DNA from 3 places in the Cobetia sp. 5-11-6-3 genome. Region 1 is predicted to be linked to each of the others. Evidence: predicted binding sites of a transcription regulator. Region 1 holds the regulator's gene; each other region holds the start of a gene.
What was found. The regulator sigma-54, encoded in region 1, starts transcription at its own class of promoters, with help from an activator protein. The targets are predictions, from matches to a motif close to TGGCACNNNNNTTGCTNT.
Positions count from the first base shown of each region.

Region 2: the regulator sigma-54 is predicted to act here: its motif matches at 3,219-3,236, upstream of HXS66_RS08180 (DUF3305 domain-containing protein).
Region 3: the regulator sigma-54 is predicted to act here: its motif matches at 3,601-3,618, upstream of HXS66_RS05100 (NCS1 family nucleobase:cation symporter-1).

Region 1 is NZ_BLWJ01000001.1:797,655-802,901, forward strand. It holds gene lptC (LPS export ABC transporter periplasmic protein LptC) at 1-424, shown strand, start outside; gene lptA (lipopolysaccharide transport periplasmic protein LptA) at 523-1,101, shown strand; gene lptB (LPS export ABC transporter ATP-binding protein) at 1,104-1,844, shown strand; gene HXS66_RS03350 (RNA polymerase factor sigma-54) at 2,163-3,611, shown strand; gene hpf (ribosome hibernation-promoting factor, HPF/YfiA family) at 4,211-4,519, shown strand; gene HXS66_RS03360 (PTS sugar transporter subunit IIA) at 4,529-4,999, shown strand; gene rapZ (RNase adapter RapZ) at 5,096-5,247, shown strand, end outside.
Region 2 is NZ_BLWJ01000004.1:18,423-23,669, reverse strand. It holds gene HXS66_RS08200 (histone deacetylase family protein) at 1-257, shown strand, start outside; gene HXS66_RS08195 (helix-turn-helix domain-containing protein) at 422-1,054, shown strand; gene HXS66_RS08190 (helix-turn-helix transcriptional regulator) at 1,201-2,112, opposite strand; gene HXS66_RS08185 (formate dehydrogenase accessory sulfurtransferase FdhD) at 2,139-3,038, opposite strand; gene HXS66_RS08180 (DUF3305 domain-containing protein) at 3,374-3,946, shown strand; gene HXS66_RS08175 (DUF3306 domain-containing protein) at 3,943-4,839, shown strand.
Region 3 is NZ_BLWJ01000002.1:263,151-268,397, reverse strand. It holds gene HXS66_RS05110 (S-(hydroxymethyl)glutathione dehydrogenase/class III alcohol dehydrogenase) at 1-631, opposite strand, end outside; gene HXS66_RS05105 (LysR family transcriptional regulator) at 871-1,764, shown strand; gene HXS66_RS05100 (NCS1 family nucleobase:cation symporter-1) at 1,885-3,411, opposite strand; gene HXS66_RS05095 (nitrilase-related carbon-nitrogen hydrolase) at 4,246-5,082, shown strand; gene hydA (dihydropyrimidinase) at 5,165-5,247, shown strand, end outside.

The DNA of each region.
Region 1 (5,247 bases):
GAAGATCCGTACCAACGACAGCGAAGACCGTCGCTGGTACGCCACGGGTGACAGTGGCGTGTTGAGCGCCGGCGGCGACACCTTCACCCTCGAGGGCAGTGCCAGACTGCGCCAGCCTTCGGATGCCTGGACACTGGACACCGACGTGCTGCATTACAGTCGTGAGCAGAACCGTGCCTGGAGTGACGTGCCGGTGGTGATCACCCAGAATGGTCAACGCGTCGAGAGTGACCGATTCAGCGCTGACCTCTCTCAGGATTCCGCCCAGCTGGAAGGCCGCGTCCGCAGTACCCTGCAACCCGGCAAGGGCAAGAGCGATGCCGCCCGGGAAGCCGAGACTCTCGACACCGGCAATGACACCACCCGTGACGATGATGGCCGCGTCTCCAGCACCTTCGATGCCGCACCGGCCCAGGATCAGTGAGCGCGCCCCTGCATGCGCCGAATCCTCTCTCCCCGATTTCCGCTTCACGATGGCCTGAGTGATCGTGAAGCCTTACCAGTTCTGCCAAGGAGCACTCCATGACTTCAACGACTCTCACGCCCTTGACGGTCTGGCGCCAGACACTCAGACCCGGTGTCATGGCCCTTGGCCTGGCACTTGGCATGACGACGCTTTCCCCGACCGCACTGGCGCTGGACAGCGATGCCAACCAGCCGATCAACATTGCCGCCGACTCACTGTCACTGGATGACAAGGCCGGCACGGCCACCTATACCGGTCGCGTGGAAATGCGCCAGGGCAGCATGAAGCTGGATGCCGCGCGCGTTGACATCAGTCGCGCCGACAGCGGCGAGATCTCCCTGGTCAAGGCCACCGGCCAGCGCGCCTACATGGAGCAGAAACCCGATACCGACGAGCGACTGGTCAAGGGCTGGGCGAATACCATTCGCTACCACGCGCTGGAGCGCCGGGTGGAACTGGTCGGCGATGCCCGTCTGGAGAAAGGCGACGACACCTTCGAAGGCGGCTACGTGGAATACTTCCTGGACAAGCGCCAGGTCAATGCCAGCAATGGCACCGATGCCTCATCCTCCGAGGGGTCACGCGTCCACATGACCCTGACGCCACGTGGCGCCAATGCCAGCAAGGACCAATGAGCATGACTGCTGCCAGCCCACGTACCCTCAGCGCTCGTCATCTGGCCAAGGCCTACAAGGGTCGCAAGGTCGTCAAGGACATCTCGCTGGAAATCCGCCAAGGTGACATCGTAGGCCTGCTGGGCCCCAACGGGGCCGGCAAGACGACCTCGTTCTACATGATCGTCGGCCTCGTGCGCTCGGATGCCGGTAGCGTGACCATCGATGACCACGACCTGTCCGGCGCCGCCATGCATCAGCGGGCTCGCGCCGGCATCGGCTATCTGCCCCAGGAAGCCTCGATCTTCCGCAAGCTCTCGGTGTCCGACAACATCATGGCGATCCTCGAGACGCGCAAGGACCTGGATCGCAACGGACGCAAGGCACGCCTGGAGGAGCTGCTCAACGAGTTCAGCATCACGCATATTCGTGACAGTGCCGGCATGAGCCTTTCCGGCGGGGAGCGCCGCCGCGTGGAGATCGCTCGCGCACTGGCCACCGAGCCGGACTTCGTGCTGCTCGATGAGCCGTTTGCCGGCGTGGACCCCATCTCGGTGGGCGAGATCAAGAGCATCGTGCGCCAGCTGCGCGACCGCGGCATCGGGGTGCTGATCACCGACCACAACGTGCGCGAGACACTCGACATCTGCGATACCGCCTACATCGTGGGCGATGGTCAGATCATCGCGCATGGCGACGCCGACACCATCCTCGCCAACCAGCAGGTGCGTGATGTCTACCTGGGCCATGAGTTCAAGCTCTAGCCCGAGAGTGCCGTCAGCCTGGTGAGTGCCGTCCGACCTCTTCTGCTCTCACCAGCACCCTCCACCACCCGCCACTTCCTGCTTCACTGTCGGGGCCTCGTTCCCCGCCCCCTCACGCAAGCGCCTCGACATGCGCTTGCGTAATCTCCCCGTGAACCCTCCTGCTCTGCCACACCTCACTCGAATGCATGACGTCCATACCACCTTGGTGGCAACATGGCATGCAAGTTGCTTGAATATTCTCGACTGCCCCTTGTCAGTGCCCCGACCCACGGTATAGCGTAGATGCACGTTCCTTTGCCGTGAATGACAGACCCCATGAAACCCACCTTGCAGCTTCGACTCGGCACTTCCCTGACCATGACCCCGCAACTTCAGCAAGCGATCCAGCTGCTGCAGTTGTCGACGCTGGACCTGCGTCAGGAGATACAGCAGGCGCTCGAGTCAAACCCCATGCTGGAGCTTGACGAGGAATACGAGTCGCTGGATGTCGCGGAGACACAGGACAAGAGCGAGATCTCCACCTCCGAGACCAACAGCGAGATTCCTGAAGAATACCCTCTCGACAGTGACTGGTCGGACCTCTACCAGGACCACGCAGGCAGCCTGACCAGTTCCGGCAGCGGAAGCTCGAGCGAGGACGGGCCGGACTTCGATCGCAACACCAGTGTCGAAAGCCTGCAGGACCATCTGCGCTGGCAGCTGGCGATGACGGACCTCGATGCGCGTGAACGGCAGATGGCGGAGAGTCTGATCGATGCGGTGGATGGGGCCGGCTACCTGAGCATGAGCCTGGACGAACTGGTCGATGGCCTGCGAGGTCAGGGACTGCCCGGCCTCAAGGCGTCGGAACTCGAGCAGGTCCTGCTGCGCCTTCAGCAGTTCGATCCCACCGGTGTGTTCGCTCGAGACCTGCGCGAATGCCTGCTGCTGCAGCTGGCCCTGCTGCCGGACGATCTGCCATTGCTGGCCCAGGCCCGCCGTCTGGTGCGGCAATTCCTCGAGGCACTGGGCAATGACGATCGCAAGCTGCTCAAGCGTCGCCTGAGCCTGGATGATGATGAGCTGGATCACGTCATTCGTCTGGTACGGGCGCTCGACCCGCGCCCGGCGTCCGCCTGGGGCGAGCCTGCCAGTGATTACGTCATCCCGGACCTGCTGGTCCGTCATACGCGTCACGGCTGGCAGGTCGAGCTCAACCCGGAAGCGCTGCCCAAGCTGCGTATCCAGCCGGAATATGCCGCCCTCATCAAGCGGGCCGACAAGTCCGCGGACAACACCTTCCTCAAGGACAATCTTCAGGAAGCCCGCTGGCTGATGAAGAGCCTGTCCTCACGCAACGACACCCTGCTCAAGGTGGGCCGCGAGATCATGGCGCGCCAGATCGACTTCCTCGAGCAGGGGGAAGAAGGCATGAAACCGCTGATCCTTGCCAACATCGCGGAAGTGGTCGAGATGCACGAATCCACCATCTCGCGGGTGACCACCCAGAAATATATCCACACCCCGAGAGGCGTGTTCGAACTCAAGTTCTTCTTCTCGAGCCAGGTGGGTGGCAGCGGCAACGGTGACGCGCACTCCAGCACCGCGATCCGTGCGCGCATTCGCAAGCTGATCTCGGAAGAACCGGCGCGCAAGCCATTGTCCGACTCACGCCTGGTGGATCTGCTGGCCAGTGATGGCATCGAGGTAGCGCGCCGGACGGTCGCCAAGTATCGCGAGGCCATGGGCATCCCCTCCTCCAGCGAGCGCAAGCGCTTGGCGTGAGTCTCGACAACGGATACCCGCAGGCCAGCGGGCTCCACACGTCGGAGCGCTGAAGCTCGCCCCCTTGCACCTGCCATCCTGGCATCATCTGCCAATCGGTCGTCTGAATACCGGTTGGCAATGCCTGTCCTTGCGACTGCGTGAGTGACTTCACGCCCCCAATTGCCTATTTTTCCAGCCACTTTTCTCCAGAGTGCTTTCTTTTTCTCTCACATCCCACGGACAGATAGCCAGGTGTCCCCACCGACTCCTGCCACACGAACGTCGACGTAAATGCTGACATTGGCCACAAACGGCCGGTTTCTCGAGCCCCATTCCGTCCGTGATGCGAGGCGATGCTCATGAAGAACCTGCTGATATCCCTCGCTGGGTTGAAGACAAGCCTTGCCCCACGATGCAGCGCAGCGTTGATCTTTGTTCAAAGCTTGGGCATTGTCGGGGTAGACGCTCGGTACACCGGCACCGCCGCTCTCGCCAGCAGATGATCGCCACGAGACCATGGCCGGAGTCAGAAAGTGGCCGCGCGTTCAATCAGGGTTTGCTCGCAGTCAAAAAGGGTTACAATTCAAAGGCAACCCGCTGGATAAAGGAGCGTGTCCATGCAAGTGAATATCACCGGGCATCATGTGGAACTCACCGATCCTCTCCGCGATTATGTCAACGAGAAGCTCGCTCGCCTCGAACGGCATTACGACAACATCACCAATGTTCAGGTGACACTGTCGATCGAGAAGGAACGCCAACAGGCTGCCTGCACCCTGCACGCCGCTGGCGCCGACCTCCATGCCCTGGCAGAAGACCCCAACATGTACGCTGCCATCGACGCGCTCGCCGACAAGCTGGACCGCCAGCTGGTCAAACACAAGGAAAAGTCCCAGGCTCGCTCTCAGGGCACCGGGACCCGTTGACCTTCTGCCATGACACTTGATCAGATCCTTCCCCCCGAGCGCACGCTCTACGGCGTCCCCGGGGGGAGCAAGAAGCGGGTGCTGGAATTCTTCAGCACCTTCATTGCTCAGAACATTCCCAGCCTGGACAGCCAGGAAGTCTTCTCGCGCCTGATCGGGCGCGAGAGACTGGGTTCGACGGGCATCGGCCACGGCGTGGCCGTGCCACATGCACGCAGTCCACACTGCAAGACCCCCATCGCGGCGTTCATGAAGCTCGGTGACCCCATCGACTTTGACGCCATCGATGGCGAACCCATCGATCTGCTGTTCGTGCTGCTGGTCCCCGAGGAGGCAGATGACACCCATCTCACTCTGCTCGGCCAGGTGGCGGAACTGCTCAACTCGCCCACCAACCGGGCAGCATTGCGCCAGGCAGACAGTCAGCGAGCATTGTTCGATGCCCTGACCTCGGCCATCGCCGAATTGCCGGCGCGCTGAACCTGCAAGCCCGGACTCGCTCCGGGCTTGTCGCTGACTGGCCTCAGGCACCCTCCGCTTTCACCTCATGCTGACCTCGCCCTGGGAGAGCACTCCATGAAGATCGTGATCATCAGTGGTCGCTCCGGTTCCGGCAAATCGATTGCCCTCCAGGCGCTGGAAGACATTGGCTACTATGCCATCGACAATCTGCCCGGCATGCTGCTGGCACCATTGGTCGAGCAGCTGGAAAAGGACAGCCCCACCCG
Region 2 (5,247 bases), on a different contig from region 1:
TCGAGGACGACGACTATTACTGGATCACGCGCCTGGCGATGGACGTGGCCAGGCGCCATTGTCAGGGACGTGTCGTCTCGGTACTGGAAGGCGGCTACTGCCTGGAAGCGTTGGCACGCAGCACTGAGGCCCATGTCAAGGCACTGGCGGGTCTGCCGATGGAGGACGGGATATCCCTTCGTCATTCGCCGCCAGCCGCGCACGCGTCACCCAAAGTTCATGCAAGGCCAGATGAGCGTGATCATCCGCTGTTCTGAGTGACCAGACATGCGACTTCAAGAGACGCATCCCCTGTCGCCAGGAGCATCGTCGATGCCTTGCTCAGCTACACCGTGATTTCCTTGCTGTGATAAGCTGGCGAAAAAGTTTCCAATAGTAAACTTGTGAACTCCCGCCGCCATCGACCACAGCGAAGCTTCCCATGAGTACACCGACTGACAAGGATGCCGCGGTCCGGATCGCTTCCGGCCGCAAGGCCTTCGTTGAGCCCCTCAAGCTTGGAGAGAGGGTCAAGCAGATCCGTCTCGCCAATCATTGGACCCTCGAGGACGTCAGCCAGCGTACCGGGCTTGCACGCTCTACGCTGTCCAAGATCGAGAATGAACAGATATCCCCCACCTTCACCGCCGTCCAGAAGTTGATCAATGGTCTCAATATCGACCTTCCTCAACTGCTGAGTCCTCCCAAGCGACAGAGCGGCACGCTGGGCCGACGTGATCTGACGCGCCTCGGTGAAGGTAAGAGCCACCCGACCCCGACCTATGAACATGAGCTGCTTTCCTGGCAGCTGGCTCAGAAACGCATGATTCCCTTCAAGACCCGGGTGCGCGCTCGCAGCTTCGAGGAGTTTCCCGACTGGGTGCGCCACGACGGCGAGGAATTCCTGATGGTGCTGGAGGGCAGCATTCTGCTGTATTCCGAGTTCTATGAACCCTTGCCTCTCGGGGATGGAGACAGCATCTATTTCGACTCCGACATGGGCCATGCTCTGGTTTCCACCAGCGAAGACGATGCCGTAGTGCTGTCGGTCTGCACGCGCAACGACGCCGATTGATGATACGCCCACTGGCGCAATGCTAAACCGTTCTCCAGAAGCATGTGACGTGAAAGATCTCTACCTCGCCAGAACAATGGCCTGGCGAGGCAGAGGCAGCGCCTACATCATCACCGTTTAGCCTGGTGCTAGCGGGCGATCTTGACTCAGTCATGTTGGGCGGCGTCGCCTCGCCAGATGAGCTGACCACATTCACGCAGGTCATACCCTCCCAACGACTGTGCCAGCTGGATGCCATTGGGCGTGGACAGATAGTCCAGCAGGCCATGGAAGAGGTCGCGGAAATAGACGTTGCGTGGCACGACCAGATCAAAGGCCTCTTCACAGACCGGCACGAATCCGAGACCGAATTCATTCGCGGCCGATAACGTCCCCGGCCCGACATCCACCTCCCCGCGCGCGACGAGTGATGCGACCTCCCGCTCCGAGTAGGCGATGGCGAGGGTGTTGAGCTGCTCCGGGCGCATCTGATGGCCGGACAGCCACTCCTGCAGGAAGCGCTGCGAACCGGCCCCCTCCTGACGCACCACCCAGCGCCGTTGAGACCCGAACAGGCCACCGGGATTGATCGGCAGGTGGCGATCTTCCTGACGAATGATCAGCCCCTGGGTGCGCCGGGCCAGCCGGACCAATACCCACTGACGATAACCATCGTGCCCGCGGATCAAGGCCGGATGGCGAAGCGATGCTTCCTCGGCACGCCCCCAGTGAATGGCACAGACATCGGCTCGCCCCTGACTCAACAGATCCAGCCCCAGGCGTGTCCCGGTGACACTCATGCCATAGAAGGCACTGCCATCGTGCTGCTGGTTGAGTCGCATCGTCAGCGCTGCCAGCAAGGGGTCATCGCTACCGGTGATCATCAAGCGATCCGCCAGCACCCCATGATGGCTGGACTCCAGAATCCATTGCTCGACCAGGCGCCGCGGGAAAAGCCATTTGCCGGTGACCTTGGTGGCCGGCATGGTGCCCTCACTGGCCAGCTGGTAGATCTTCTTTTCATTGAGGTGCAACAGTCGTGCGACCTCATGGACCGTCAGAAAGGGGTTGTCATGCATCGTCGCATCCCCGGGAACAGGCTGATTCATTGCTCGCCCCCAGAGCGAGACTTGCCGGCTTCACGAAGTTGATCACCGGCACGCAGTGGAGGGATGGCGTCCAGTATCATCCGACCGGCAGGGTCCACCACCTGGAAGTGGCTGCCCTTGGCGCGTGCGATCAACAGCACCCCGAAGCGGCTGGCCAGCTCAACGCCCTTCTGGGTCACCCCGGAGCGTGAGACCAGCACCGAAATGCCCGCCTGCGCCACCTTGAGCACCATCTCCGAGGTCAGACGCCCCGTGGTGTAGAAGATATTGGCACCCCGGTAATCCGTCTCGTCCTCGCGCACAGGTGAAAGCCAGTTCAGGCCTGCCAGGGTATCGACGGCATTGTGGCGACCGACATCCTCGATGAATGCCAGCACCTCATCATCCCGGCACAGTGCACAGCCATGTACCGCCCCCGCCTTGCGGTAGGTGGCATTGTGGGCCGCGAGAGATGCCAGCAGCTGATACAGCACACTCTGCAGAAAGGGGCGATCATCAAGCGCCTCCAGCGTCTGACGCTCCAGCAGATTGCCAAAGACGGTTCCCTGGCCGCAGCCGGTGGTGACGGTACGCTTGCTCAGTCGCTGCTCGATATCCTCCGGCAGATGGCGCGTCACCACCGAGGCGCTTTCCACCTCCCAGTCCACTTGCAGCGCCTCCAGGTCTTCGATATCTCCCAACAGGCCCTGATTGCGCAGATAGCCCGCGACCAGCGCCTCAGGCTCGGCCCCCAGCGTCATCAGAGTGACGATCTCACGCTTGTTGAGGTAGATCGTCAGCGCGCGCTCGGCGGCGATCGACTGCGTCTGGCGCTGGCCTCGCTCATCCATCACGACGATATCCAGCGTGGTGGGCAATCGAGCATTGCTGATGACCGGAGGCATGGAGGTTTTCATGGCGTCGGGGTCTCCCTCTTCGAGCCGAATTGATGCCGGAGGGTGCCGCCACACGGCGAACCTGCCATGCAGGTTGCGGCATGCGTCGTCACCCAGCGCTCAAAGAATACCAGTCAGGCCGAGAGGCTGTCCTGATCCGGCAGCCATTGCGATCTCGCGTCATGCAATTCTCGACGCATGCGGCACGCTTCTTGCTAAAACCGGTAGAGCGTCGCATGTTCGTGAACGTGCAAGCCACGGCGCTGATGACAGACTCGCCTTGGACCCGATACGCCGCCGACCACGACTCGGGTCCCCCCCTGAACCACTTCCAGAACGCCCTCAAGAGATACGCCATGACCCAGCCACCCGACCCGTTGATGGACACGGCACTCGACGCCTCACGCGAGTCATCACGACCTGACGACACTCGCTGGCTGACCGTGACACTGGCCCCCTCGCAGCAGACTCTCGGCCGCTTCACTCTCGACACCTGGGTGATTTCCCGGATCGCGCCCGCGGATCACGGCGAGGCCACGCCCCGGACGCCTGAACAGGCGGCGCAACCGGAGCCTCAACGCACTCTGCCCCTGCAGCTGCATCTCACCGAGCGCACCGACTATCGTTACAACCTGCGTTGCGAACAGCCGCGTCTGTTCGTCTTGTGTGAAGAGCGTGAAGCGGATGGCATGCAGCCAAGGGTCGTCACCGCCTGCCAGGAAGTGGCCTCGCATTGGCTGGATGGCGACCAGCTGGTACTGGATACCCCGATGCCTCCTGCCCTGATGGTCTGGCTGGAGGGCTATCTCGCCCGGCATGGTGAGCGCATCGACGAAGGCAAGAAGAAGAAACGCAAGGGGGCGGGGCGCGCCAGTCAGACCGACACCGTGCGCCCGGACGCTGATGCTGCCAACAAGGAAGGGTCATGAGTCACTCCGACGACCGCGACCATACCTCGCAAGGCCTGTTGTCCCGCTGGTCACGCCGCAAGCAGCGCGCCGGAGCCTCACGGACGACCACGGACTCCCCCGATGCCGCCGCCGCTGGACTGGCGACGGTCGCTCGGCCCTCCACGGCCAATGACACCGCACCCACTGATACCGCACCCACTGAGACCGCACCCACGGTAACAGAGGCCTGCGAGGCATCGGACGAGCCGGGCCATGCTCTGCACAGTGAGCGGCATGACAGCAAGCGGCATGGCGAAGCGTCCGCTGAAGGCGGCAGTGAGACGACCGACGCCGAGGCCCTTGCACAGGAGGCAGATGAGCCCCCTCCCGTCGTGGAGCTGCCAGACCCCGACACCCTGCTGCCGGATGCGGATATCAGTGCCTACATGCAGGCAGGAGTGGACCCGGCGCTGCGACAACGCGCCCTGCGCCGCATCTTCATGGGAGGCGAGCACTCCCTGCGCGATGGCCTGGACGATTACGATCAGGATTTCTCCCAGATGCGTCCGCTCGCCGCAGGTGTGGCCGAGACGCTGAGACGTTGGACCCGCGATGTCGAAGAGGGACTCGAGAAGCTGGAAGATGACGAGGCTGAGTGCGTAGCCACCAGCAACGGCTCGGAAGATCAGCCTCAGGATGAGGCGCCGGAGGCTGCACCCTCAACGGATGAGCAAGGCCTCGACTCACTGGATGAGACATCACCGGATCACGGCCCACAGACCCATCGAGAACCCGCGCAGGACCAGCACACAGATACTGATGCTGCCCTTGCGCATGGCACGCATGCACGGCAAGGCGCATGGGACCAGACCGATGGCGTCACGGCTGACGGACATGGGCCCACCCACAGATCGCCCCAACCACCAGAATGACACGCCTGCCCTCAGGCACTGAGACATTATGACCCAGCGCGATCTCCGTATTCGGCATGCGGGGTCATTTCCTTGCCTCTCACATGACTTCCACTCCCATGCGAGAGGCGCACTGCCTGCAAGAATCCGCTCAACAGAGGCAGGTATCGTTACCAAGAGAACGGCACTGCCTCCCGATACCTGACCGACTACGCCCGATGCTCATCGCTGGCCCTTCAGTCCCTGACTATGCTGAAGCCAGTCGCAATGATGCCGCCATGCGGATCATCCGGATGACATCAGGCGCAAGACGTCGCTGGAAGCCCATGCACTTCCTTGAATGACCTTCGACCGCTGACCGGGCGCAAGCCTCGAGAATCAGCGGCGATCAGGAACCGTCCACCGCGCCACCTGACAGGCGCCAGGGGC
Region 3 (5,247 bases), on a different contig from region 1:
CCTTGGCCATCACCGCGCCCTGGATGGCGGCCAGACCGATGGCACCGAGACCGAAGATGGCCACGGTGGCACCCGGCTCGACCTTGGCGGTGTTCATCACCGCACCGATACCGGTGGTGACGCCACAGCCCAGCAGGCAGATCTTGTCCAGCGGCGCTTCCTTGGACACCTTGGCCAGCGAGACTTCCGGCACCACGGTGTACTCGGAGAAGGTAGAGGTGCCCATGTAGTGGTGCAGCATCTTGCCATCGAGGGAGAAGCGCGAGGTGCCGTCCGGCATCAGGCCGCGACCCTGGGTGGCACGCACGGCGCTGCACAGGTTGGTCTTGCCGGAGAGGCAGAACTTGCACTTGCCACATTCGGCGGTATAGAGCGGGATGACGTGGTCGCCCGGCACCAGACCGGTGACGCCCTCGCCCACTTCCTCGACGATACCCGCGCCTTCATGGCCCAGCACGGACGGGAACAGGCCTTCGGGGTCTGCGCCGGACAGGGTGTAGGCATCGGTGTGGCAGACGGCGGTATTGACGATGCGTACCAACACCTCGCCGGCCTTAGGTCCTTCGACATCGATCTCGACCAGCTCCAGCGGCTTGCCGGCTTCCAGCGCAATCGCAGCACGTGATTTCATTAATATCTCCTCGGAGCAACAATGGCGGTAGACTGATCCGTGGCATTCTCCCGGCGAGCCTGTCGGTGACCCCTTGCTCACAAGGGGCTCACGCGGGGGGACAGGCAAGGAGCAATGCATTGCCGCAACGCGTGCGGTGCCATCAGTATGCAACACAGTCTACGCAGTGACCTTGGCGGGATTAAGCCGTCAGCACTCAGATGATTATTGTCACTCAACAACAATGATGAGGAGCGGGCATGCAGCGTTGGGACCGCATCGAAGCCTTTGTGGAAGTCGTCAGAATCGGCTCGTTTTCCGGTGCCGCCCGTCATCTCGGGGTCTCCAGCTCACATGTCAGTCGCCTGATCAGCCAGCTGGAAGCCCAGCTTGATACCCAGTTGCTCTATCGCACGACCCGTCAGACGCGTCTCACCGATGCCGGACAGGTGTATTACGAGCACTGCCATCACCTCTTCGATGGCTTCCGCGCCGCCGAACAGGCCATCGGCGACTTCCATGCCCGTCCCAGCGGCGTGCTCAAGCTGACCAGCGCCACCACCTTCGGTGAGCGCTACGTCGCGCCACTGGTCAACGACTTCCAGCTGATGCACCCGCAGCTGGAGGTGCAGATGCACTTCACCAATCGTCCGGTGGAATTGATCGACGAGGGCTTCGATGTCGCCATTCGCATGGGCGTGCTCAAGGACTCCTCGCTGATCGCGCGGCGACTGGTGGACCGCCAGGAGTATGTCGTCGCCTCGCACGACTACTTTCAGCGTGCGCCGCGCCCGCACACGCTGGCGGAGCTCTCCAGCCACCGCTGCCTGGCGGGCTCCAAGCGTGAATGGCTGTTCGAGGTCGAGGGCCAGCGACGCGAGGTGCGCATCTCCGGCAGCTGGCAGGCCAATTCCGGGCCGGCACTGCTGGACGCCACGCTCAAGGGCCTCGGGCTTGCCCAGATTCCCGACTATTACGTCGCGCCTCACCTGGCCAGTGGCCAGCTGATCTCGGTGCTGGATGAGTATCAGGTGCGCGATACCGGGGTGTGGATCGTCTATCCCCGCCACCGCCATCTCTCACCCAAGGTGCGCCAGTTCGTCGACTTCATGGTCGAGCGCTTCGAGGACGGCATCCCCGGCCTGGTGGGCTGACGGCCAGGGCGCGAATGCCTCAACCGGCCGTCACTTCCCCTTGCCACGACGACAGACGGGCTGCCGATGGGCAGCCCGTCTGTCGTTGCACGTTGCGTTGCGAGCTATCCGCCAGCGGCATCAGGCACGCTGTGCGCCGCCACCCGGTATCGCCTCCGGCAGGTGCACCGGAGGCGCCTTGACCAGCAGCTTGCTGGCCACGAAGTAGACCAGCGCCCCCAGCAGCGAGCCGGTGAACCAGCCGTAGTCGTAGAACCAGGAAAGCCCGGGCTGCGAGAAGCTGATCACCGTCAGCCCCACCGGCACGAAGAAGGCGATGAAGCCCGCTGGATTGAAGGCCGGGTAGGTGCTGCCATCCAGATAGAGCGCCGGCAGATCGAAGGACTGGCGACGGATCACGAAGTAGTCGACGATCATGATTCCCGCGATCGGCCCCAGCAGACTCGAATAGCCCAGCAGCCAGTTGGAATAGAGGCTCTCGAGGCTCACGTCGGAGACGATCCAGCCCATCTTCTTGATCAGCTCGAAGCCCATCAGCAGCACCCCGACCAGCCCGGTGAGCAGCACGCCGCGCGTCTGGTTGATGAATTTCGGCGCGATGTTCTGGAAATCATTGGTCGGCGAGACGATGTTGGCGGCGGTGTTGGTGGAGAGCGTCGCGATGATGATCAGCACCATGGCGATGGCGACCCAGCCGGGGCTGTCGATGCGACCGATCAGGTTGACCGGGTCGGAGATGGTCTCCCCCACCAGCGAGCTGGAAGCGGCCGTCAGCACCACGCCGAGCGCCGCGAAGAAGAACATCGTCAGCGGCAGGCCGATGATCTGACCGACGATCTGGTCCTTCTGGCTCTTCGCGTAACGACTGAAGTCCGGGATGTTCAGCGACAGCGTCGCCCAGAAGCCGACCATCGCGGTCAGGCCCGCCATGAAGTAGCTGGCCACGCCATCGCCTTCGGGACGATTCGGTGGCTGGGCCAGCAGTTCGCTGATCGAGGTATGCGGCAGCGCCCACACCATCAGGCCGACCCCCACCGCCAGCAGCAAGGGCGCGGAGAGCGTCTCCAGCCACTTGATGGATTCCGCGCCGCGAATCACCACGAACAGGTTGAGCGCCCAGAAGATGAAGAAGCCGATGACCTCGCCTACCCCGCCCAGTGCCTTCCAGTCGGCCGAGAGGCTCGACAGCAGCAGGTGAATCGCCAGGCCGCCGAACATCGTCTGGATACCGAACCAGCCACAGGCGACCACCGCCCGAATCATGCACGGCACGTTGGAGCCGATGATCCCGAACGATGAACGCAGCACTACCGGAAAGGGAATCCCGAAACGCGTGCCGGGGAAGGCGTTCAGCGTCAGTGGAATCAGTACCACCAGATTGGCGACCAGAATCGTGATCAGCGCCTCGCCGACACTCAATCCGAAGTAGGCAGTGAGCACGCCGCCCAGGGTATAGGTGGGTACGCAGATCGACATGCCGACCCACAGCGCGGCGATATTCCAGCGCGACCAGGTGCGCTCAGCGCTCCTGGTCGGCGCGATATCCTCGTTGTAGCGCGGGCTGCGGGCGACGTCCTGCGCCACCACCAGCTCGATCATTTCCTCATTGCTGCGCACCATGTGCGAGCGAGTCTGTGTCGGGGCCATGAGTCCTCACCTGTTCAGCTGTTGTTATTGTTGAGGGTGATGCACGTCGCTTGTCCTGGCTTTGCGCTCTGTGGCGCGTCTTGCCGTCTTTGAAGATCCGTCCCTTCCTTCACCCTCCTGATTCACTTTTCACCCTGTTTCAGCCAAGGGATGCTCGAATTACCCATCATCATGAAGCGGTACCTTTCATGGGCAAATCGCATGCCGATGGCGGCATTATTGCCGTCAAATCAAACCTGTCGCGCAAGACAACTTGAGAGGCAATGGCGCGGGTTTGACCGTCTGATGCCCATCAGGTGGCGACACGCCGTGTTCGCGCCAATTGTCAGTATGGTCAGGTTCCAAGCTGGTGCAAGGCGGTCTTGCACAGGGCGCATACAGACGATCACAAGCCACTGATGCGCATTGAGTTTCCCTTTGAAAATCGCGTGAACCACGCTGATTCTCCTGGCACCACAATGGTGAATTCATGCGAAATCTTGACCGAAAATCCTTTTATAACAACAAGATAAATTCACGAGACTTTATTTGACACTTCGTCTTGCCGAACGCGGGAACACTGTCTAATGTTCATTAAGCTGACTGGCGAGACAGGATTTGCATCGGACCTTCCCTGACCCACGATACCTGCCGCCGGCATGCAGACTTTCCGGACAGGCGGAGTGATTTTCCAGAACCCATTTCGCGCCATCCCGGTTCACCCGCTCTGCCCACCAGCACTCATTGAAGACAACAACAACCGGCGCCAAGCCGCCCGATGAGGATGACATGTCGAACGACTCCCGCATCTCCTATACCGAGGATGCCGGCAAGCTGCGCTGCGCCGTCATCCAGATGGGACTCAACGTCTCCACCGACCTCGAGCCCGCACAGATCCGCGATGCCATGAACGAGGCCCACCTGCCGCTGATCGACCAGGCCGGTGAGGCAGGCGTCAAGATCCTGTGCTTCCAGGAAGTCTTCAATCAGCCCTATTTCTGCCCGAGCCAGGATGCCAAGTGGTATGCCGCCGCCGAGCGCGTGCCCGACGGCCCCACCGTCACCCTGATGCAGCAGTACGCGAAGAAGCATCAGATGGTGATCATCGTGCCCCTCTACGAGGAAGTGCAGCCGGGGGTGTACTACAACACCGCCGCCGTCATCGATGCCGACGGCAGCTATCTGGGCAAGTATCACAAGACCCACATCCCGCAGGTGGCGGGCTTCTGGGAGAAATTCTTCTTCAAGCCCGGCAAGTCCGACTGGCCGGTCTTCGACACCGCCTACGGGCGCATCGGCGTCTACATCTGCTACGACCGCCACTTCCCGGAAGGCTGGCGCGCATTGGCGCTCAACGGCGCCGAGATCATCTTCAATCCCTCCGCCACCGTCGCCGGCCTCTCCCAGTATCTGTGGGAGCTGGAACAGCCCGCCTCCGCCGCCGCCAATGGCTGCTACATCGCCGCCATCAACCGTGTCGGCCATGAACAACCCTGGGATATCGGCGAGTTCTACGGTTCCTCCTACTTCGTGAATCCACGCGGCCAGATCGAAGCCCAGGCCAGTGCCACCGAGGACGAGCTGTTGATCCACGACCTCGACATGTCGATGGTGCGCGAGGTGCGCAACAACTGGCAGTTCTTCCGCGACCGCCGTCCGGACGCCTATACCCGCCTCACCGATGGTGAATGACGGCCAGCACGATAACGACAACGACAACACGACCTGACACTCAATGCCGGACAAGGCCGCGCGATGCGGCCGGGAGAGATTCATGGCAATCCTGATCAAGGGCGGCAGTATCCAGACCCACGAAGAGCGCTACACCGCCGATGTGCTGTGTGACGGCGAAACCAT